DNA from 4 places in the Streptomyces melanosporofaciens genome. Region 1 is predicted to be linked to each of the others. Evidence: riboswitches for the same ligand, from Rfam matches in the RefSeq annotation. Region 1 holds a riboswitch; each other region holds the start of a gene.
The links. Region 1 has a riboswitch for cyclic di-AMP ahead of BLV72_RS13190 (transglycosylase family protein). Riboswitches for the same ligand answer to the same signal wherever they lie in the genome.
Positions count from the first base shown of each region.

Region 1 (5,759 bases):
GCCATGGCCTTCATCCTCTTGTTCGCCGGCTTCGAGACCACCGTCAACCTCATCGGCAACGGCGTCTACGCACTCCTGCGCCATCCGGAGCAGCGAGCCGTCATGCAGCGGGCCCTGGAAGAAGGGGACGAGCGGCTGCTGGCCGCCGGGGTCGAGGAGCTGCTGCGCTACGACGGGCCCGTGGAGATCGCCACCTGGCGGTTCGCCACCGAGCCGCTCACCCTCGCGGGCCAGCGCATCGCCGAAGGGGAGCCGGTGCTGGTGGTGCTCGCCGCCGCCGACCGGGACCCCGAGCGGTTCGCGGAGCCCGATCTCCTCGACCTCACCCGCCGCGACAACCAGCACCTCGGCTACGGCCACGGCATCCACTACTGCCTCGGCGCCCCGCTCGCCCGGCTGGAGGCGCAGACCGCGATCGCCACCCTGCTGCGGCGCCTGCCCGGACTGCGGCTCGCGGCGGATCCGGAGGATCTGCGGTGGCGCGGCGGGCTCATCATGCGCGGGCTGCGCACGCTCCCGGTGACCTGGAATTCCGCGGACCGCTGAGGCGTCCAAGGCCCGTGCGTACGGACATTGGTGACGAATGATCAGCTGTGTGACCTCGGCGTGACCTGGGATACATCGGCTTGTGATGATCGAGTGCCCTCGCTATGTTCACCGGCAACCGAGTTCGCCATAGAGAGGGCAATCGCATGCGTTCCGGTAATGGTCGACACCGTCGCCCCCGTCAGGCTCCGGCCATCATCGTCGCGGCGGGGGTCACGGGAGCGAGCATCGCCCTGCCCCTCTTCGGGGCGTCGGGCGCCCAGGCCGCCGACACCGCCACCTGGGATCAGGTCGCCGAGTGCGAGAGCGGCGGCATGTGGAGCGCCAACGAGGGCAACGGCTTCTACGGCGGATTGCAGCTGACCCTCGACATGTGGAAGGACTACGGCGGCACGGAGTACGCCCCGCGTCCCGACCTGGCCAGCCGCTCCCAGCAGATATCCGTCGCCCAGTCGATCCTCGGCGACCGCGGCCCCGACGCCTGGCCGAGCTGTGCGCTGGGCGCCGGGCTCACCGACGGCGGCGGCGCCCCCGATGTGAACCCCGGTGGCACGGCCACCCCGGATGCGGGGACCGGCCGGGGCGAGGCGGGGGACCGGGGGCGGGACGGCTCCTCCTCGCCGGAGTCGGACCGTTCGGGGACGTCCGACAGCGCCGGTAAGCCGGATTCGTCCGGATCGACCGAGGAGCCGGAGGCCCCCCACACCTCCAAGTCCCCCGATGGGCTGGACGGCTCGGCATCGGACACCCCGACGCCGGACGGCTCGGCCTCGGATGACCCGGCATCGGGCGACTCGGACGACTCGGCGTCGGACGGCTCGAAGGGGTCCTCGGCGGATCCCTCCGCCGACCCCTCGCCCTCCGGCCGTCACCGCGGCTCCCCGGACGCCGGGGAGCGGGCCGAGGGCGGCGATGCGGTGGGCGGGCAGCCCTCCGGGCGCCACGCTTCGCGCGACGCCGCGGACCGCGACCAGGGCCCCACGGGCGACGATTACACTGTTCGCCCCGGTGACAATCTGTCAGGGATCGCCGAGGACCGAAATGTGTCCCGAGGTTGGGAAGGGCTCTACGAGAGCAACGAGGAGCTCATCGGAATCGACCCCGACCTGATCATCCCTGGTCAGCGACTTGACCTCTCCATCAGGGAGCAGTGATTCGGGGGGAATTGCCCGATCTGGTTCCGGTGAGACATACATCTCGTCACAATTTCCGGGCCGCACCTCCTGTCCGATCTCTCCTCACCCGGCCCTACCTGCGCCGATGTGGGCCGGGTGAGATCAATTACAGCCCCATTCGCTGCCATTGGGGTGTTTGAACGTTCTCGGGAGGTGTGTTTAACGTCTTTCCGCTCGCCACCGCGAGCACCGTCGATCGTCACGCCGAATCCTGCCGGCGGTCGGGGGAATCCGACGCGTCAGCGCCGAAGGCAGGAGCGGGGGACCCAAGGTAGGTGCCGAGTGGCCTGTGGACACGGGCTCGTCGGCTAGGGGTGAAGCCGGGAGCGATCATCGCGACCGGCCGGGCAACTCACGTCCGAACCCGACAGCTCACCTCGTAGGCGTCGGTGAGGAAACGAACCAACGATGCTGAAGTCCAACGGGAAGCACCGCCGTCCCTCCAAGGCCACCCGTATCGCCGCGCTCACCGGTCTCGCCGGTGCCGCCGTGGCGGCGCCCCTCATCGGGGCGACCTCCGCCTCCGCGGCCACCAGCTCCCAGTGGGACCAGGTCGCGCAGTGCGAGGCCGGTGGCAACTGGTCGATCAACACCGGCAACGGCTACTACGGCGGCCTGCAGTTCTCGAGCTCCACCTGGGCCGCGTACGGCGGCACCGCCTACGCGCCCACCGCGGACAAGGCCAGCAAGAGCCAGCAGATCCAGATAGCCGAGAAGGTCCTCGGCAGCCAGGGCAAGGGCGCCTGGCCGGTCTGCGGCAAGGGTCTGACCTCCGGCGGCAGCCCGTCCGCGCCCTCCGCGCCCTCCGGTTCGCAGGACCAGCCGTCGGCCTCCACCAAGTCGGCCCCGGCCGCCCAGCCTGCCCAGCCGAAGGCGCAGCCGCACTCCGAGCCCGAGCGCGCCACGCGTGAGCAGCCCCGTGGCCCGATCAAGAAGGGTGACGGCGAGTACAAGGTCAAGGCCGGCGACACCCTCGGCACGATCGCCAAGGAGCACCACGTCAAGGGCGGCTGGAAGAAGCTCTTCAAGCTGAACGACGACATCGTGGAGAAGGCCGACCTGATCTACCCCGGCCAGAAGCTCCACCTCGGCTGAGCCGCGGTGAGCACCTGAGAGTCGAGCCCCGGTCGGGCGTGCCGCCCCCATGGCGCGCCCCACCGGGGCTCCCCCATTTCCCGATTCACCAGAAGTCTGGATATGTGATTCGGAATCTGGCTTTTTGTGTCACGCCCCCGTCTCGTGGGGCGGGCGAACGCGGGGTGCAGCCCTCCCGGCCCGTTAGGCTCGTGCTGCTACCGCAGACCCATACGAAGGAGAACCTCGTGCCGTCCATCGACGTCGTCGTAGCTCGCGAGATCCTCGACTCGCGAGGCAACCCCACGGTCGAGGTCGAGGTTGGCCTCGACGACGGCAGCACCGGCCGTGCCGCCGTTCCGTCCGGCGCCTCCACCGGCGCCTTCGAGGCCCTCGAGCTCCGTGACGGCGACAAGAACCGCTACAACGGCAAGGGCGTGGAGAAGGCCGTCCTCGCCGTCATCGAGCAGATCGGCCCCGAGCTGGTCGGCTACGACGCCACCGAGCAGCGCCTGATCGACCAGGCGATGTTCGACCTGGACGCCACCCCGGACAAGTCCTCGCTCGGTGCCAACGCCATCCTCGGCGTCTCCCTCGCGGTCGCGCACGCCGCCTCCGAGGCGTCCGACCTCCCGCTCTTCCGTTACCTCGGCGGGCCGAACGCCCATCTGCTGCCGGTGCCGATGATGAACATCCTCAACGGCGGATCGCACGCCGACTCCAATGTGGACATCCAGGAGTTCATGATCGCGCCGATCGGCGCGGAGTCCTTCTCCGAGGCCGTGCGCTGGGGCGCCGAGGTCTATCACACCCTGAAGTCCGTGCTGAAGGAGCGCGGCCTGTCCACCGGCCTCGGCGACGAGGGCGGCTTCGCGCCGAACCTCGGCTCCAACCGTGAGGCCCTCGACCTGATCCTCGAGGCGATCAAGAAGGCCGGCTACCAGCCGGGCCAGGACATCGCGCTCGCGCTGGACGTCGCCGCCTCCGAGTTCTACAAGGACGGGTCGTACGAGTTCGAGGGCAAGTCCCGCACCGCCGCCGAGATGACCTCGTACTACGCCGAGCTGGTCGCCGCGTACCCGCTGGTCTCCATCGAGGACCCGCTGAACGAGGAGGACTGGGACGGCTGGAAGACCATCACCGAGCAGCTCGGCGACAAGGTCCAGCTGGTCGGCGACGACCTCTTCGTCACCAACCCCGAGCGGCTCTCCCGCGGTATCGACAGCGACACCGCGAACGCCCTGCTGGTCAAGGTCAACCAGATCGGCTCGCTGACCGAGACCCTGGACGCCGTCGAGCTGGCCCAGCGCAGCGGCTACAAGTGCATGATGTCGCACCGCTCCGGTGAGACCGAGGACGTCACCATCGCCGACCTGGCCGTCGCCACCAACTGCGGCCAGATCAAGACCGGCGCCCCGGCCCGCTCCGAGCGGGTGGCCAAGTACAACCAGCTGCTGCGCATCGAGGAGATCCTCGACGACGCCGCGGTGTACGCGGGTCGCTCGGCCTTCCCGCGCTTCAAGGGCTGACCTGCGTACGTCCTCACGTAGCAGACACGTCTGACACCCGTCCCCGGCCGCGGTCCCGTACCGTGACCGGGGACGGCGTTACGCGTCACTCAAGCGAACTCATCTCCGGGGAGGCGACGTGCCGGCGGATCGCGAGCGGTTCTCCACCGCGACCAGGCTCAAGGCGCTCGGCGAGCATGCCGCCGCCCGGGTCTACCGGGTGCGGACCAAGCGCCGCCGGGGCCGGCTGACCGGCCGCGCGGCCCTGCTCGCGCTGGTCGTCTGCTCGCTCGTGGTGGCGCTCGCCTACCCGATGCGGCAGTACATCTCCCAGCGCTCCGACATCGCCGAGCAGCGGAGCGAGGCCCAGCGGGCCCGCGAGGACGTGAAGAAGCTGCGGGAGCGGAAGGCCCGGCTGCGCGACCCCGCCTACACCGAGCAGCAGGCCCGGGAGCGGTTGCACTTCCTGATGCCGGGGGAGACCGGCTACAGCGTGGTGGACGGCAGCGGCTCCACCGAGCGCTCCACCGACCAGGGCGCGGCCGGCCGCCCCTGGTACTCCAACCTCTGGGACGCCGTGGACACGGCGGACGCGGCGGGGGCGGGCAGCGCGCGCCGCTGAGGCGCCGCGCTGTGGCCGCCGGTCGCACCCGGTGACGAATCGAAACGAAGAAGAACTTTCCCACTCATGGATACGCCCCCGCCCCAGACGGAGCCCACCGCGCCCACCGACGCGGACATTCACGCCGTACGAGAGCAGCTCAGCCGGGTGCCCCGGGGCCTGCGTGCGATCGCGCACCGCTGCCCCTGCGGCAATCCGGACGTCGTGGAGACCGCGCCGCGGCTCGAGGACGGTTCGCCCTTTCCCACCCTCTATTACCTGACCTGTCCGCGTGCCGCGTCCGCGATCGGCACGCTGGAGGCCGAGGGCGTGATGAAGGAGATGACGGCCCGGCTGGCCACCGACTCCGAGCTCGCCGCCGCCTACCGCGCCGCGCACGAGGACTACATCGCGCGCCGCGACGCCATCGAGGTGCTCCAGGGCTTCCCCAGCGCGGGCGGGATGCCGGACCGGGTGAAGTGCCTGCACGTGCTGGTCGCCCATGCCCTCGCGGCCGGTCCCGGGGTCAATCCGCTCGGGGACGAGGCGCTCGCGATGCTGCCGGAGTGGTGGCGCAAGGGCCCGTGCGTGAGCCCCTGCGGGGCCGAGGGCACGGGCCGGGAGGAGAGCGCATGACCCGCGTCGCCGCCGTGGACTGCGGCACCAATTCGATCCGGCTGCTGGTGGCGGACGCCGATCCGGCCACCGGGGAGCTGAGCGAGCTCGACCGCCGTATGAAGATCGTCCGGCTGGGCCAGGGCGTGGATCGTACGGGACGGCTCGCCCCCGAGGCACTGGAGCGCACCTTCGCCGCCTGCCGCGAGTATGCGGAGGTCATCCGGGAGCTGGGCGCCG
Region 1 covers NZ_FNST01000002.1:2,494,524-2,500,282, reverse strand. The annotation lists gene BLV72_RS13200 (cytochrome P450 family protein) at 1-546, shown strand, start outside; gene BLV72_RS13195 (LysM peptidoglycan-binding domain-containing protein) at 693-1,700, shown strand; cyclic di-AMP (ydaO/yuaA leader) riboswitch at 1,955-2,122, shown strand; gene BLV72_RS13190 (transglycosylase family protein) at 2,130-2,816, shown strand; gene eno (phosphopyruvate hydratase) at 3,044-4,324, shown strand; gene BLV72_RS13180 (FtsB family cell division protein) at 4,443-4,925, shown strand; gene BLV72_RS13175 (DUF501 domain-containing protein) at 4,992-5,540, shown strand; gene BLV72_RS13170 (Ppx/GppA phosphatase family protein) at 5,537-5,759, shown strand, end outside.

Region 2 (5,759 bases), 2.9 Mb from region 1:
TCCGGCGGTGTCGAGGTGCCGGCCATCGAGACCGCCGTCGACGAGGAGCTGGCCCGCTTCGCCGAGGAGGGGCCGACCCCGCAGGAGATGGAGCGGGCGCAGGCGCAGATCGAGCGCGAGTGGCTGGACCGGCTGGCCACGGTCGGCGGCCGGGCCGACGAGCTCTGCCGGTACGCCGTGCTCTTCGGCGACCCGCAGCTGGCGCTGACCGCCGTGGAGCGGGTGCTCGACATCACCGCCGAGGAGGTGCGGGCCGTGGCCGCGGCGCGGCTGCGCCCCGACAACCGCGCCGTGCTGGTCTATGAGCCCGTCCAGGGCGCCGAGGACGCAGCCGACACCGCCGAGACCGACGCAGAAGGGGAGGCGGCCCAGTGAGCGACGCCGTCACCGCGACCATGACCTTCCACCCGCAGCCCAAGGGCGGCGCGCCCAAGCCGTGGGCGTTCCCGGCCCCCGAGCGCGGTGAGCTGTCCAACGGCCTTACCGTGCTGCGCTGCCACCGCCCCGGCCAGCAGGTCGTCGCCGTCGAGATCAATCTGGAGGCGCCGCTGGACGCCGAGCCCACCGGGCTCGAAGGCGTCGCCACGATCATGGCGCGCGCCCTGTCGGAGGGCACCGACAAGCACGACGCCGAGGAGTTCGCCGCCGAGCTCGAGCGCTGCGGCGCCACGCTGGACGCGCATGCCGACCACCCCGGCCTCCGCGTCTCCCTGGAGGTCCCGGTCTCCCGGCTGCCCAAGGCGCTCGGTCTGCTGGCCGACGCCCTGCGTGCGCCCGCCTTCCCGGACGGCGAGGTCGAGCGGCTGGTGCGCAACCGGCTGGACGAGATCCCCCATGAGCTGGCCAACCCGGCCCGCCGCGCCTCGATGGCCCTCTCCGCGGCCCTCTTCCCGGCCGAGTCGCGGATGTCCCGGCCGCGCCAGGGCACCCAGGAGACCATCGAGGGCATCGACGCCGCGGCCGTGCGGGCCTTCTACGAGGCGCATGTCCGCCCCTCCACGGCCACCGCCGTGATCGTGGGCGACCTCACCGGGGTCGACCTCGACGGGGCGCTCGCCGACACCCTGGGCGCCTGGACGGGCGGGGCGGGCGCGCCGCGCCCGGTTCCCCCGATCGTCGCGGACGACCTCGGCCGTGTGGTGATCGTCGACCGGCCGGGCGCGGTGCAGACCCAGCTGCTCATCGGGCGCGTCGGCGCCGACCGCCATGACCGGATCTGGCCCGCGCAGGTGCTCGGCACGTACTGCCTCGGTGGCACCCTCACCTCCCGCCTCGACCGTGTGCTGCGCGAGGAGAAGGGCTACACCTACGGGGTGCGCGCCTTCGGTCAGGTGCTGCGCTCGGCGCCCCCGGCGCCCTCGGGCGGCTCCGCGGGCGCCGCCATGCTGGCGATCAGCGGCTCGGTGGCCACCGAGGTCACCGGGCCCGCGCTGGAGGACCTCTGGAAGGTGCTGCGCACGCTGAAGGAGGAGGGGCTCACCGACGAGGAGCGCGATGTCGCGGTGCAGAACCTGGTGGGCGTCGCCCCGCTGAAGTACGAGACGGCGGCGTCCGTCGCGGGCACTCTCGCCGACCAGGTCGAGCAGCATCTTCCGGACGATTTCCAGGCGCAGTTGTACGCCCGCCTCGCGGAGACCGGCACGGTGGAGGCGACCGCCGCGGTGGTGAGCGCCTTCCCGGCGGACCGGCTGGTCACGGTGCTGGTCGGGGACGCCTCGGCGATCGAGGAGCCGGTCAGGGCGCTGGGCATCGGCGAGGTGCGCGTCATCTCCGGCTGAGCCGCGAGGAGTTGGCCGAGTGGCCGGATCCGGCCGAGGAGCCGACGCCCAGGCCGGCTCACTGACGATCCCGGTTCACTGACGATCCGGCAGACGGTCCGGTCAACGAGCTCACGACGGAAGGACCCCGGCCCCCGTAAGGGTGCCGGGGTCCTTCCTTCATGCCCGATTTGCGGGAGTGACAGCTTGTTTGGTTTGTGGGGAGAGCAACAAAAAACCGGAACCGTTTGGTGATCGACAGCGGGCCCGCTTAGCGTCAGTCCGGCTGTTCGCCGGCAACCCGCCGCACCCGCGGCACGGACAGTCATCGCCGAGTCCCCGTACGGCGCGAGCCAGGGGAGCCGGGGACCCACACGTCCCCAGGGGTGAATCGGGCCCCTTCCTCAGCTGGGGGAGGAGTCCGTAGGAGACCTTCCTGCTCCGAACCCGTCAGCTAACCCGGTAGGCGAGAAGGAAGGAAAGGAGTGCGCCTCAGTATGGCGTCCACCCGCACTGCCACCGGGAAACACCGCCGCACCACCAAGGTCAACGTCCGCACCGGCGCGAACGTCGTGGGCATCACCACCGTCGCCTCGGGTGTGGTCGCCGGGATCACCGGACAGGCGTTCGCGGCCGACACGGGCCCCAGTGCCCAGCAGACCGGTCTGACCCAGGCGATCGTGATCGGCGATGGGATCGCGGACCACATCGAGGACCAGGCGCAGGCCCAGGAGACCGCCGCCGAGCAGGCCGCCGCCAAGGCCAAGGCGGAGACGATCGCCCGCCAGGAGGCCGCCAGAAAGGCGGAGGCCGCGGCGAAGAAGGCCAAGGCCGAGCGCGAGGCCAAGGAGCGCGCGGCGCGCGAGGCCGAGCGCAAGCGCCTGAACACCTTCGAGTCGCCGATCAGCGGCTCCTACGTCTCCACCGGCTACGAGGCGGCCAGCGGACTGTGGTCCTCCGGCAGCCACACCGGCATCGACTTCCACGCCTCCTCCGGCACCTCGGTGCACTCCGTGGGCATGGGCGAGATCGTCGAGGCGGGCTGGGGCGGCTCCTACGGCAACAACGTCGTCATCAAGATGAACGACGGCACCTACACCCAGTACGGCCACCTGTCGTCGATCAGCGTCTCGGTCGGCCAGAAGGTCACCCCCGGCCAGCAGATCGGCCTGTCGGGCGCCACCGGCAACGTCACCGGACCGCATCTGCACTTCGAGGCCCGCACCAGTCCGGACTACGGCTCGGACATCGACCCCCTGTCGTATCTGCGCTCGCACGGCGTCAACGTCTGACCCCGCGGGACTCCGCTCACGTCCGACCCCCGCGAGTCTCCGAGAAGGCCCCGTCCACCGGACGGGGCCTTCGGCGTGCCGCCGCCCGCTGACCAAAAAATATCCATGAAATGCACTCCGCCATCGGAAATGACGTCCGATGGGAATAGAGTCGTGCAATGCGCGTTCCATGGATGCGTTTCGCGGGCATTAAGGCGGAGGTTCGACAATGTGGGACCGGAAGTGAGCGGGGATACGACCGCGGCCCAGGGCGGTCGCCGGATTTCGGCGCATGCGGTGTGCACGGCGATTCGCGACGACATCGTCTCCGGCACCCATCAGCCCGGCAGCCGGCTCACCGAGGAACTTCTCGCCCGGCGCTACGGCGTCTCGCGGGTGCCGGTCCGCGAGGCCCTGCGCACCTTGGAGTCCGAGGGCTTCGTGACGACCCGGCGGCACGCGGGGGCCTGCGTCGCCCAGCCCTCCGAGCGCGAGGCGGCCGATCTGCTGGACATCCGGGCGCTGCTGGAGCCGCTGGGCGCCGCGCGGGCCGCACAGCGCCGCACCGAGGCCCATCTGAAGGTGCTGCGCGGGCTGGTCCGGCTCGGCCGGGAGCGGGCCCAACACGGCCGGCTCGGCGAGCTGCGGCCGCTGGGCGACTGGTTCCACGAGACGCTCGCCCAGGCGTCCGGCAGCCCGAGCCTGGCCGCGATGCTCGTCCAGCTGCGCCGCAAGACCGCGTGGGTGTACGCGGCCGTGCCCGCGCCGCAGTCCGCACCGCCCGGGGGTGCCCGGCGCCCCGACCCGGCCGCGCGGGCCGTGGAGTCCTGGGCGGAGCACGGCGCGCTGGTGGACGCGGTGGCGCGCGGTGACGCCGACCGGGCGCGGGCGCTCGCCGCAGCGCACACCGAGCGCGCGCTGGCGGAATACCGGCAGCGCCGCCCCATCCCGGTGAGCGCTTCGAAACATTCCGTAAACACGGCGAGCGGCCGGAATTAACAGCGATCCCGTATACAACTCTCGGGAATTCTCCGCATGGTTTTGCGGCGCCCGGTTTTCGGTCCGCCGAGTCCGGGTGGAAACGGAAAACAGCGGGGCCGCGGGGACCGTAATGGTCGCCGCGGCCCCGCCGTGCCGAACCCTTGAATCACACGGAAATCACACAGGAATCACATGTGAATCGGGCGGTGGATCAGACGGTCTCGGGAAGCTCCTCGAGGCCCTCCGCCACCAGCTTCGCCAGCCGGTCGAGCGCGACCTCGGCATCGTCCGCGTCGGAGGCGAGGACGACCTCCTCGCCGCCCTGGGCGCCCAGGCCCAGCACGGCCAGCATGGAGGCGGCGTTGACCGGGGTGCCGTCGCCCTTGGCGATCGTGATGGGGACGCCGGCGGCGGTGGCCGCCCGGACGAAGATCGACGCAGGGCGGGCGTGCAGGCCCTCGGCCCAGCCGATGGTGACGCGGCGCTCAGCCATGGTGTTGCCCTTCAGGTGTGACGGGTGCTGTTGTCTAGACCAAAATCATACGGTGTCCGGATTCACCCGGTCGATGTCCGAGTGAGCCCGGGCATGCCCGGACTGGCCCGATACGGACCTTCCCCCGACACTCGGCCCCGACGCAAGGGTGTCCACCATCCGGACCGGGCGGGCCCGTACCCTGGGCCCCATGCGGAGCCCGTCGGACCATCACGCCTACCCGACCCACTGGGAAGCCGATGTGGTGCTCCGGGACGGCGGCACGGCACAGATCCGTCCCATCACCCCTGATGACGCCCAGCGGCTGGTCAGCTTCTACGAACGGGTGTCGGACGAGTCGAAGTACTACCGCTTCTTCGCGCCCTACCCCCGCCTGTCCGACCGCGATGTCCACCGCTTCACCCACCACGACTACGTCGACCGGGTGGGCCTGGCGGCCATCGTGGGGGATGAGTTCATCGCCACGGTGCGCTACGACCGCATCGACGGACGGGGGATGCCGGCCGCGGCCCCCGCCGACGAGGCCGAGGTCGCCTTCCTCGTCCAGGACGCCCACCAGGGTCGCGGGGTGGCCTCCGCGCTCCTCGAACACATCGCCGCCGTCGCGCGCGAGCGGGACATCCGCCGGTTCGCCGCCGAGGTGCTGCCCGCCAACACCAAGATGATCAAGGTGTTCACGGACGCGGGCTACACCCAGAAGCGCAGCTTCGAGGACGGCGTCGTCCGCCTCGAATTCGATCTGGAACCCACCGACCGCTCCCTGGCCGTCATGCGCGCCCGCGAGCAGCGGGCCGAGGCCCGCTCCGTCCAGCGGCTGCTCGCGCCCGGCTCCGTCGCCGTCATCGGCACCAGCCGCACGCCCGGCGGCGTCGGCCGCACCGTGCTGCGCAACCTCCTGGACGGCGGCTTCACGGGGCGCGTCCACGCCGTCAACCACGCCTTCCCCGACGACATGGCGCACCTCGCGCCCGAGGGCGTCCCGGCGCACCGCTCGCTGCGCGCCATAGAGGAGCCCGTGGACCTCGCAGTCGTCGCCGTCCCCGCCGACCGGGTGCCCGCCGTCGTGGCCGAATGCGGAGAGCACGGCGTCCAGGGCCTCGTCGTGCTCTCCGCGGGATACGCCGAGAGCGGGAGCGAGGGCCGCGACCGGCAGCGCGACCTCGTCCGCCAGGCCCGGTCGTACGGCATGCGCGTGATCGGCCCCAACGCCTTCGGCGTCAGCAACACCGCCGAGGGCGTCCGGCTGAACGCCTCCCT
Region 2 covers NZ_FNST01000002.1:5,344,586-5,350,344, forward strand. The annotation lists gene BLV72_RS25945 (M16 family metallopeptidase) at 1-375, shown strand, start outside; gene BLV72_RS25950 (M16 family metallopeptidase) at 372-1,778, shown strand; cyclic di-AMP (ydaO/yuaA leader) riboswitch at 2,077-2,240, shown strand; gene BLV72_RS25955 (M23 family metallopeptidase) at 2,255-3,049, shown strand; gene BLV72_RS25960 (GntR family transcriptional regulator) at 3,272-4,027, shown strand; gene BLV72_RS25965 (HPr family phosphocarrier protein) at 4,221-4,502, opposite strand; gene BLV72_RS25970 (bifunctional acetate--CoA ligase family protein/GNAT family N-acetyltransferase) at 4,693-5,759, shown strand, end outside.
Region 2: linked by a shared signal. The riboswitch ahead of BLV72_RS25955 (M23 family metallopeptidase) and the one ahead of BLV72_RS13190 (transglycosylase family protein) in region 1 are both predicted to bind cyclic di-AMP.

Region 3 (5,759 bases), 180 kb from region 1:
GGGCAGTGGGGGCAGTCAGAAGCAGGCATGGTGGGCGTGGCCGACGCGCGGGCCTCGTGCTGGGGCTGGCGGGGATGACGGTGCCGCTCGCGGTCGCCGTCGCCGGTCCCGCGCAGGCTCAGGCACGGCCGGCCCAGGCACGGCCGCTGGGCAGGTCGGCCGGATCGGTGACACCGGCGACCATGGCCGCGTCATCGTGTACGACCAGCGTGGGGCCGTACCAGAGGCAGGCCGAGCGGTTCCTGGGCCGCCCCGTGGACGGGCGGCAGTCGCGGGCGGACTGTCTCGCGATCCAGAAGTTCCAGGTCAACCACGGCATCAGCCCGACGATCGGCTACGCGGGCCCGATCACCTGGGGCGTGATGAGCCTGATCAACACCCAGAAGGCGGCCGGACACAACCCGAACGCGGCGAAGAAGTGCCCGACCAACAAGGGCCGCATCGCCTGTGTCGACCTCACCCGGCAGCTCAGCTGGATCCAGGACGGCTCCCGGCTGGTCTACGGGCCGGTGCCGGTGCGGTCCGGGCGGAACGGCTTCGAGACCCGCACCGGGCTGAAGAAGATCTACTGGCGGAACATCGACCACTGGTCGACGCTCTACAAGGTCGCCATGCCCTACAGCCAGTTCTTCGACGGCGGTCAGGCGTTCCACTCGATCGCCGGGAGCGTATGGTCCCCGCCCGGCTCCCACGGCTGCGTCAATATGCGCACGGGCGAGGCCAAGAAGTACTGGAGCCTGCTGAAGAACGGCGACGACGTGTACGTCTACGGGCGCAAGCCCGGCACGTGAGCCGATGAGGTGACGGATGCCGCTGCCCGGGGCCCCGGCCCCGGGCAGCGGCACGCCAAGGGCCGTGCGGCCCCCGTGCCGCCCTACGCGGGCCGCACGCTCCCGTAGATCGGCATCTCGGTGATCGGCGCCTTCTTCACCACATCGCCCGGCTTCGGCGCGTGGATCATCATCCCGTCGCCGATGTAGAGGCCGACATGGCTGATGTCGTCGTAGAAGAAGACCAGATCGCCCGGCTGGAGTTCGGACGTCGAGACGCGCGTACCGGCCTTCACCTGGTCCCAGGTGGTGCGCGGCAGCGAGATCCCGGCCGTCTTCCAGGCCGCCTGCGTCAGCCCTGAGCAGTCGAAGGAGCTGGGGCCGGTCGCGCCCCAGACATACGGCTTGCCGAGCTGCGACTTCGCGAAGGCGATGGCCTGGGCCGCCTTGGAGCTGTTGGCCGGCGCCGAGGGCGTCGTCGAACCGGAGCTGCTGTCTCCGTTCTGCTGCTCCTGCTTCTTGCGCGCCGCCTCCTGGCGCTGCTTCTCGGCGAGCGCGGCCGCCTTACGGCGGGCCTCTTCCGCCTTCTTCTTCTCGATCGCCGCCAGCCGCGCCTTCTCCTTGGCGGTCAGATTCGCCAGCAGCCGCCGGGCCTCGGTCAGCTTGTCCTGGACGGTCTTCTTCTGGGTCTTCAGCTGCTTCTGCGACGCGGTCAGCGAGGCGAGGCTCTCGCTGGCCTTACCGCGCTCCTTGGCGGCGCTCGCCTGCTGCTTCTGGAAGTCGTCGACGGCCTGCTTCTGCCGACCGGTCAGCCGGTCGATCAGATGCGACTGGTCGAAGACGTCCTGCGGATCGTTGGAGAACAGCAGGGTCGCGGCGGAGCGGGCCATTCCGCCGTCGCGGTACTGGGCGGCGGCGTAGGCGCCGAGCGTGCGCCGCGCCTCGTTGAGCTTCTCGGTGCGCTCGGCGACGGAGTCCAGCAGCTTGTCGACCTTGCCCCGCTGCTGATCGGCCCGCTCCTTGGCGGCGTTGTAGCGCTGGGTGGCGCTCTCCGCCTGGTGGTAGAGGGTGTCGACCTTCTCCTTGACCTTCTCGATCGACGGGGCGGCCGGCTTGGGGTCGCCCGGCGCGGCGTTGGCCGTCTGGGAGAGGAGGGTGACGGATGCGAGAGCGGCCGTGGTGAACCCGACGGCCGTACGGCGGCCGTGACCGGTGAGCGGGGCCGGTATTCGGCTCCGCGGCTTGCGGTGCGACGCCAAGGGAGGCGACTCCTTCCGTGGACCGCCTACCGGGTTAGCTGTCGGGTTCGGGCGGTACGGAAGGTTGCCCTACGGCCGTGTCCGGGCGGCACCTGCGTGCCACGCCGTTCGGGCCGATTCACCCCGGTGTTGCGTTGTCGGGTCCCCGGCTCCGGGCGCCCTACGGCGGTGCCGGACTCGGCGGAGGCCGCCCGTGCCGACGTGGTTCGCCGACGGATCTTCCGGGCCGCCTGACGCAGGACGGTAGCCAACACGTGGGGCTCCTGTGAAGACTGGTGGCCGTTTTGCCCGAAACCGTTTCGTGATGTTCGGGCATCGGCTGTCAGTGGGGCGGCCTAGACTCGGGGAGCGATGAGCAGCCTCTTTGACGACAGCTTCCTGGCGGACCTCGGGCCTCCTTCGAACGAGGAGCCACCGCCGCCGCCCGAGGATTCGGCGCACCCCGGCCCCGACGGTGCCGAGGACGTGCCGCATCACCTGTTCAGCGGCGGCTTCGACGCGCCCGTGCCCCGGGAGGCCCATTACCGGGACGGCGCGGCGCGGCCCGTCGTGGACCCGTCCGCCCTGCTCGAGGGGTTGAACGAGCAGCAGAGAGCCGCCGTGGAGCACACCGGCTCGCCGCTGCTGATCGTCGCGGGCGCCGGCTCCGGCAAGACCCGGGTGCTCACCCACCGCATCGCCTATCTGCTCGGCGCCCGCGGGACGCACCCCGGCCAGATCCTCGCCATCACCTTCACCAACAAGGCGGCGGGCGAGATGAAGGAGCGGGTGGAGGAGCTCGTCGGCCCGCGGGCGAACGCCATGTGGGTCTCCACCTTCCACAGCGCCTGCGTCCGCATCCTGCGCCGCGAGTCCAAGAAGCTCGGCTTCACCTCATCGTTCTCGATCTACGACGCCGCCGACTCCAAGCGGCTGATGTCGCTGGTCTGCCGGGATCTGGATCTCGACCCCAAGCGGTTCCCGCCGAAGTCCTTCAGCGCCAAGATCTCCAACCTGAAGAACGAGCTGATCGACGAGGAGACCTTCGCCGGACAGGCGACGGACGGTTTCGAGAAGACGCTGGCCGAGGCGTATGCGATGTACCAGGCGAGGCTGCGCGAGGCCAACGCGCTGGACTTCGACGACATCATCATGACCACGGTCAATCTGCTCCAGGCGTTCCCGGACGTGGCCGAGCACTACCGCCGCCGCTTCCGGCACGTCCTGGTGGACGAGTACCAGGACACCAACCACGCGCAGTACACCCTCGTGCGCGAGCTGGTGGGCACGGACACCGAGGAGACCACGGCCGCCGAGCTGTGCGTGGTGGGCGACGCCGACCAGTCGATCTACGCCTTCCGGGGCGCCACGATCCGCAACATCCTCCAGTTCGAGGAGGACTACCCCACCGCGCGGACGATCCTCCTCGAGCAGAACTACCGCTCCACCCAGACCATCCTGAGCGCGGCCAACGCGGTCATCGAGCGCAATGAGAACCGCCGCCCGAAGAACCTGTGGACCGAGGCCGGCGCCGGGACCGAGATCACCGGCTATGTGGCCGACACCGAGCACGACGAGGCCCAATTCGTCGCCGACGAGATCGACCGGCTGACCGACGCGGGCGACGCCAAGGCCGGTGACGTGGCGGTCTTCTACCGGACCAACGCCCAGTCCCGTGTCTTCGAAGAGATCTTCATCCGGGTCGGGCTGCCGTACAAGGTCGTCGGCGGCGTGCGCTTCTACGAGCGCAAGGAGGTCCGGGACGTCCTCGCCTATCTGCGGGTGCTGGCCAACCCCGAGGACTCCGTCCCGCTCCGCCGGATTCTGAACGTGCCCAAGCGCGGCATCGGGGAGCGCGCGGAGGCCATGATCGACGCGCTGGCGCTGCGCGAGAAGATCACCTTCCCGCAGGCGCTGCGCCGGGTCGACGACGCGTACGGCATGGCGGCCCGCTCGGCCAACGCCGTCAAGCGGTTCAACACGCTCATGGAGGAGCTGCACACCATTGTGGAGTCCGGGGCGGGCCCGGCGACCGTCCTGGAGGCGGTGCTGGAGCGCACCGGCTATCTGGCCGAGCTCCAGGCGTCCACCGACCCGCAGGACGAGACCCGGATCGAGAACCTGCAGGAGCTCGCGGCCGTGGCCCTGGAGTTCGAGCAGGACCGCGGCGAGGAGAACCCCGGCACCCTCGCGGACTTCCTGGAGCAGGTCGCGCTCGTCGCCGACTCCGACCAGATCCCCGACGAGGACACCGACGGCTCCGGCGTGATCACGCTGATGACGCTGCACACGGCGAAGGGCCTGGAGTTCCCGGTCGTCTTCCTCAGCGGCATGGAGGACGGCGTCTTCCCGCATATGCGGGCGCTCGGCCAGACCAAGGAGCTGGAGGAGGAGCGGCGGCTGGCCTATGTGGGTATCACCCGGGCCCGCGAGCGGCTCTATCTGACCCGCTCGACCATGCGCAGTGCCTGGGGCCAGCCCGCGTACAACCCGCCCTCCCGCTTCCTGGAGGAGATCCCGGACCAGTATGTCCGGTGGCGGCGCACCGGGCCCGCCACCCCGTCGGCGTCCATGGGCGGCGTCGCCTCGACCCCGCCGTCGGGGCTGTCGTCCAGTCTGTCGTCGTCGCGTTCGCGCACCGGGGGCAGCGGGTTCGCGACCCGGCGGGCCAAGGAGCGTCCGGTGGTCGCGCTGGCCATCGGCGACCGGGTCACCCATGACTCGTTCGGGCTCGGCACGGTGGTGGCGGTGAAGGGCAGCGGGGACAACGCGGAGGCGACGATCGACTTCGGCGAGGAGAAGCCGAAGCGGCTGCTGCTGCGGTACGCACCGGTGGAGAAGCTGTAGCTCTGGCGGCTGGCCGAAGCACTGAGGCTGGAGCGCGCCGGCGGCGCGCTCCAGCGGTCAGGATCCGGGTCGGGGGCGGGGCCGGTCCCGGAGCCGGTCAGGTCGGGTCGAGACCCTTTCCGCGCAGCCAGGGCAGCGGGTCGATGGCCGAGCCACCGCCGGGGTGGACCTCGAAGTGCAGATGGGGGCCGGTGGAGTTCCCGGAGTTCCCGGAGTACGCGATGGTCTCCCCGGCCTTGACGGTGCCGGAGCGGATCTTGGCGCTGCTGAGGTGGCAGTACCAGGTCTCCGTGCCGTCCGGGCTGGTCAGGACGACCATGTTGCCGTAGGCGTCGTTCCACTGCGTCGTCACGGTGCCGTCGGTGGCGGCCATCACGGGCGTCCCGTAGCTCACCGGGAAGTCGATGCCGGTGTGCACGGACATCCAGTTGATACCGGCCTGGCCGAACATGGCGCTCAGACCGTGCTGGGCGACGGGCACCGCGAACTTCGGGCGCAGCGCCTCCTTGCGCGCCGCCTCGGCGGCCTTGCGCTTCTTCTCGGCGGCCTGGCGCGCCTGGAGGTCGATCCGCTCCTGGGTGCGGCTGGCGCGGTCGCGGAAGTCGTCGGCGCCCTCCCGGACCCCGGCGAGCTGGGAGTCCAGCTTGCTGTTGGCCACGGAGGGCTTCACGGGGGCCGCCGCGGTGTCGGGGGCGGCCTGAGTGGTGGACTCGTCCTTCTTGTCGCTTCCCACGCCGCTGACCGAGGCGGCGGCCACGGCGGTGACGCCCAGGGCGCAGACGGAGGGGACGGCGACGGTGAGGAGCGCGGAGCGCTTGGGACGGGGCGAGGGGGTACGGCGGCGGCCGCGGCTCGCCTCCCGGCGGGGGGAGGGGGCGGATTCCCGCACGGCCGCCGCCTCGGG
Region 3 covers NZ_FNST01000002.1:2,673,392-2,679,150, reverse strand. The annotation lists gene BLV72_RS13985 (L,D-transpeptidase) at 75-791, shown strand; gene BLV72_RS13980 (C40 family peptidase) at 875-2,029, opposite strand; cyclic di-AMP (ydaO/yuaA leader) riboswitch at 2,038-2,207, opposite strand; gene pcrA (DNA helicase PcrA) at 2,381-4,855, shown strand; gene BLV72_RS13970 (M23 family metallopeptidase) at 4,953-5,759, opposite strand, start outside.
Region 3: linked by a shared signal. The riboswitch ahead of BLV72_RS13980 (C40 family peptidase) and the one ahead of BLV72_RS13190 (transglycosylase family protein) in region 1 are both predicted to bind cyclic di-AMP.

Region 4 (5,759 bases), 1.2 Mb from region 1:
GGTCTCGGCGGAGCTCGCGGCGGACCGCCACGCCCGCGCGCTGGGCGTCGACCTCTGACGTCGCATGGGTGCCTCTGACCATCCGTAGCCTCTGACGCATCTGTAACCCATGACGTATCCGTAACTTCTGCTGCATCCGCAACCTCTGGTGTCTGGTGCGCCCGTAGCCGCTGACGCCCTCCTGGCCGCTGACTCCCTCGTGACCTCTGACGGGCCGGCAGGGCACCCGCCGCGTAACCTCTGGCGCTCTCGTCGTGGGTCTGACGCGCCCACAGCCTCTGCCGCGCCGCGGAGAGCCCGTCGCGTGCCCGCTGAGTGCCCGTGTACGCCCTCCACGTGCCCGCAGTGAGCCCTCCGCGTGCCCGCTGCCTGCCCGCAGCGCACGCGCGGGAGCCGGGCCCGCTCACGGCGCCCGTCCAGCACCCGCTTGGCCGACACCGATTCGCCTGGCAGCCCGTCAGCCGGAAGCCTGGTGACGAAGGTGACGAGGGCGGCGACGGCGGGACGCGGACCAGGGAAGCGAGAGAAGCCGGTGCGGGTGCGAGGGAGCAGGGCTCGTACGGGCGCCCGTACGGAGTGGCGTACGGCCTGGCCCCGGCTGAGCCGCCCGCACACCCACCGCCGCCGCACCCGCCTGCGCACGCTCATCGACACCGGCGCCGCGGCCGGTGGTGTCTCCGCCGACGCATTCACCGGCCCCACCGCGGGGCCCGGCCCGGCCGAGGACGCTCACCAGGGGCTGCCGGGCCGCCGGGTGGCCCGCTGGGTTCCCGCCCTCCTCATCCTCGGCGGCGTCAGCTTCGACCTGGCCACCCCGTCCGGCTACACCGCCTCGCCCTTCTTCGCCGCCGCCCCTCTGGTCGCCGCGGCGCTCTTACCGCTGCGCCAGACCGTCATCATGGCCGTCATCGCCGTCCTCACGACCTGCCTGCTGGCGGAGTTGCACGGTGTGACGGACCCGACCCAGGCGGCCACCGAGATCGTCACGGTCGCCACCGTGACCGTGCTGGCGGTGGCGATCAACCGTGTCGTACGCCGCAGCTACCACCGGCTCGCCTCGGCGCGCGGTGTCGCGGAGGCGGCCCAGCGCGCCGTCCTGCCCGCGCCGCCCGCCCGTCTCGCCGGGCTGGAGATCGCCGCGCGCTACGTCCCGGCGGAGAAGTACGCGGCGATCGGCGGTGACCTGTACGCGGTCCAGGACACCCCGCACGGCGTACGGCTGACCGTCGGAGACGTACGCGGCAAGGGGCTGGGGGCCGTGGAGGTCGTGGCCATCCTGCTGGGCTGCTTTCGGGAGGCGGCGGAGCAGGAGACGACTCTGGAGGCGCTCGTGGGCCGGCTGGAACGGGCGCTGCAGCGTGAGGGCGCCCGGCGGGCCGACCTGGAGGTGTTCGAGGGGTTCACGACGGCGGTGGTGGCCGAGATTCCGCGTGGCGGCTCCACTCTGCGGCTGCTCAACCGCGGCCATCCGGCACCGCTGCTCATGGCGGAGGACGGCGCGGTGCGCGCCCTGGAGCCGGAGGCGGCGGCGCTGCCGGTGGGGATGGGGGAGTTGGCCGGGTGGCCGGACCGGGTGATGGAGCTGGGGTTCGAGGAGGGGGAGACGCTGCTGCTGTTCACGGATGGGGTGACGGAGGCCCGGGACCGCAATGGCGCGTTCTACGACCCGGCGAAGCAGCTGCGCGGCCGCCGCTTCGCCGATCCGCAGGAGCTGCTGGACGCGTTGGTGGCCGATGTCGAGCGCCATACGGACGGCGGGACGTCGGACGACATGGCGCTGCTGGCGGTCCGCCGGACCCCGGCCCGCGGAAACGGACGGGGGAACGGGCGCGACGGCGGTGATGCGCACCGCACAGGCCTTACGGGGGGCGGCGACACTCCCCACCGTCCGTAGCCGACCGGGTCCATACCGTCCGTAGCCGACCGGGTCCATACCGTGCGTAGTCGACCGAGCTCCCTCCGCATAACAATTGCTGCACGATCGGTCCGCACGCGTTTTTGTGAACCTTTGGCCAGTGTGCCGACTCGCCCCGATCTGTCCCCTCTTGAGCGCTAAGTTCATGCCAAAGGTGCGCGGATTCCTCAGAACAGCTTGGAATCACATCGCGCTCTCTATTAACGTTCGATAACGCAGCGCGGTCGTCACAACCGTCGCAAGGGCGGCACCGTGCGCCGTCGCCGAATCCCATACGTACACCGGCAGTACCGCACCACCAGAAGCACCAAGGGAACCGGGGAACCAACACCTTGGGGTGAATCGGGTCGAACCTGACCCGTAGGAGACCTTCCTGCTCCGAACCCGTCAGCTAACCCGGTAGGCGAGAAGGAAGGAAAGGAGTGCGCCTCCGTGGCGTCCAACAGGTCTGCCCTGGACGAGGCCCCGTATCGCACACGGGGAGGCGGTTTGGGGACCGCCACCGCCTACGGCCCCGGCTTCGACGCCGGCGCCGGGATGAGCTCCGGGGACGGCCACTTCGCCCCCGACGATCGGTACCCGGATGCGGATGGGGACGCGTTCGAGGGCCCGGGTGCCGGATTCGAGACCGAGCCCTGGGAGGAGTGGAACCCCACCGAGGAGTCCATCGCTCCCGTACGCGGCCGGCACCGCGTGGCCAAGCAGCGCGGCGGGACCATGGCGCGCAGCGGCGCCGTCCTCGGGGTCGGCGTGATCGCGGCGGTCGGTGCGGGCGGTATGGCCAGCGCCAAGGACCGTCCCAAGCCGCCCATTTCCATGCCGGACCTCGGCCATGTCGCCGATGAGGTCAAGGCCAGCCTGCCCGCCGCCAAGGACCTGCCCGGCATCGGCTCCTGGGCGTCGGACGACAGCGGCGGCCCGCAGACGGCCGCCGCCCCGCTCTCCCAGGCCGGGCTGACCAGCGAGGACGAGCAGCGCGGCACCACCGACGCGGGCGAGGCGCTCCGCGCCCGCATCCTCCAGCAGGCCGAGAACCAGCAGAACGCGGCGGACGAGGACAGCCGCACCGCCGCGGCGAAGGCCGCCGCGGAGAAGGCATCCGACCAGGCCGCGGAGGTGGCCGCGCAGCGGAAGGCCAAGGCCGAGGCGGAGAAGAAGGCCGCCGAGCAGCGGGCGAAGGAGGCGGCCGAGAAGAAGGCCGCGGCCGAGCGCCAGGCCAGGCTCGCCGCCGCGTACACCCTCCCCGTCGGCTCGTACACCCTGACCGCGAGCTTCGGCCAGGCGGGCGACATCTGGTCGGCCGACCACACCGGCCAGGACTTCGCCGCCCCGACCGGCACCCCGGCCAAGGCGGTGCACGGCGGCACCATCACCCAGGCGGGCTGGGCCGGTTCGTACGGTTACCGCATCGTGCTGACCCTCAGCGACGGCACCGAGGTCTGGTACTGCCACCTGTCCTCGATGGTCGTCACCTCGGGCAAGGTGACGGCGGGCGACGTCATCGGCCGCGTCGGCGCCACCGGCAATGTGACCGGCCCGCACCTCCACCTCGAGGTCCGGCCGGGCGGCGGCTCGCCGATCGACCCGATGCCCTGGCTGCGCCAGCACGGGATGAACCCCTGATACAACCCCTGATACTCCGGCGGCTCTGGCGCTCTCTCCCCCCTTGACGCCAGGGCCGCCGGTTTACGTCCCGACGGGGCCGCCCCCAGGAACAACCCCCCAGGAACAACCCCCCAGGAACAACCCCTCAGGAACAACCCCTCAGGACCAACCCCTCAGAACCAACCCCGCCCAGCCACCACTCCAGGAACAACCCCGCCCAGCCACCACTCCAGGAACAACCCCGCCCGGCCACCCGTTGTAAAGACGTATGGCTGACAACACACAGAAGATCGGTGACCTGTCCGTCTTCCCCTTCTCCCTCGGCGGGAACGTCTTCGGCTGGACCGCCAACGAGTCCGAGTCCTTCCGGGTGCTCGACGCCTTCGTCGCGGCGGGCGGCAATTTCATCGACACCGCCGATGTCTACTCCGCGTGGGTGCCGGGCAACGAGGGCGGCGAGTCCGAGACCGTCCTGGGCAACTGGTTCGCCTCCCGGCGCAACCGTTCCGACGTCGTCCTCGCCACCAAGGTGGGCGGCGGCTCCCCGGAGCCCCGCGGCCTGACCTCGTCCGCCATCAAATCGGGCGTCGAGGAATCCCTCCAGCGGCTGCGCACCGACTACATCGACCTCTACTACACCCACTACGACGATCCGTCGGTGCCGGTGGAGGAGATCATCACCACCCTGGACGAGCTGGTCAGGGAGGGCAAGGTCCGCGAGATCGCCGCGTCCAACGTCAGCGCGGAGCGCCTGGAGGCCCTGCTGACCTTCTCCACCCAGGAGGGCCTGGCCCGCTATGTCGCCCTCCAGCCGCACTACAACCTGGTATCCCGCGACACCTTCGAGGGTGAGCTGGCCGACGTCGCCGCCCGCCACCACCTGGCGACCATCCCGTACTACTCCCTGGCGTCCGGCTTCCTGACCGGCAAGTACCGCCCGGGCACGGCGGTCGACAGCCCCCGCTCCTCGGGCGCGGCCCAGCACCTGGAGACCGAGCGCGGCCAGAAGGTCCTCGCCGCCCTGGACGACGTCGCCGCCAACCACCGCGCCGAGCCCGCCACGGTCGCCCTGGCGTGGCTCCTCGCCCAGCCCACGGTCGTGGCCCCCCTGGCCAGCGCCAGCTCCGTCGACCAGCTCCCCGCCCTCCTGGCCTCGATCGACCTCAAGCTGACCCAGCCGGAACTGGACCTGCTGACGTCGGCATCGGACTGACGGGAAGGCGGGACGGGACGGGGGCGAACCGCCCGGCGGACGGTAGGACGGCGGGCGGGCCACAAGCCCCGCCCGCCTGAGCCCCCCGCACGTACGCGAACCGCTACATACGACTGAGGACCCCTACCGCCGATCGGCGAGGGCCCAGGACGCGAGGGCAACGCCACCGGCGACGGCGAAGACGGACGGCCAGGCCCCGATCTTCTTCGCCAGCGGATGCGACCCGGCGAACGCGGCGACGTACGCCGCACTGAGCGCAGCGGCGGCCCCGTTCCCGGCCTTCTCCCGCCACCCCGAGCGGCCACCGCCCCGGCAGCCGCGAGGGCAACCCCACCCAAGGGCCGCCTCTTGGTCCACCGAGCCACCGAATACCCCCCAACCAACCCACCCGCAGCCACAACCCCCGCCGGCACTCCAGCCATCCCGCTACCTCCCACTCCAAGGGTCACCTTGCCCCCGACCATACGCAGGCCCCACGGCGCGCATCCTGCGGTGTGCCGCTCGTGTCGCATTAGCCGACTATTAGCAGAACGCCAAGCCGTTCTTCGAAGCTGGTTGTCGTCCGGGAACGAGACGCGAGAACAGAGCAACGGAGACCCACGATGACCACCGCCACCAACCGTTTCCGTGGCCGCGTCGGCCGCCGCATCGCCGCCGCCATCGTCGCCGCCGCGGCACTGGGCCTGGGGGCCACGGCCTGCGGGCAGGGCGGGTCGGCAGACGCCGCCGGCTCGCAGCACGCCTCGGCCTCGACTCAGTCCAAGAGCGGCTCGCAGGGCCAGGACGGCGGCAAGTCCGCCAAGGCGATGTCCGCCCCTGACGGAAGCGGCGTCGCCAACGCGGGTAACCACAAGACGATCGAGGGCACGCTGAAGTACCTAGCCCCCGGCAAGATGACCGTCAAGCCGGAGGACGGCGGCATGGAGCAGGCCTTCCTGGTATCCAACGCCACGCAGATCCTCGGCGCGGCCGCGATCTGCGCCGAGGACGACGGCGCCGAAGGCGCGTCCATCGGCGATGACGGCT
Region 4 covers NZ_FNST01000002.1:3,673,245-3,679,003, forward strand. The annotation lists gene BLV72_RS18405 (DUF6227 family protein) at 1-58, shown strand, start outside; gene BLV72_RS18410 (PP2C family protein-serine/threonine phosphatase) at 533-1,894, shown strand; cyclic di-AMP (ydaO/yuaA leader) riboswitch at 2,202-2,336, shown strand; gene BLV72_RS18415 (M23 family metallopeptidase) at 2,348-3,538, shown strand; gene BLV72_RS18420 (aldo/keto reductase) at 3,789-4,733, shown strand; partial or broken gene BLV72_RS18425 (hypothetical protein) at 4,857-5,155, opposite strand; gene BLV72_RS18430 (hypothetical protein) at 5,336-5,759, shown strand, end outside.
Region 4: linked by a shared signal. The riboswitch ahead of BLV72_RS18415 (M23 family metallopeptidase) and the one ahead of BLV72_RS13190 (transglycosylase family protein) in region 1 are both predicted to bind cyclic di-AMP.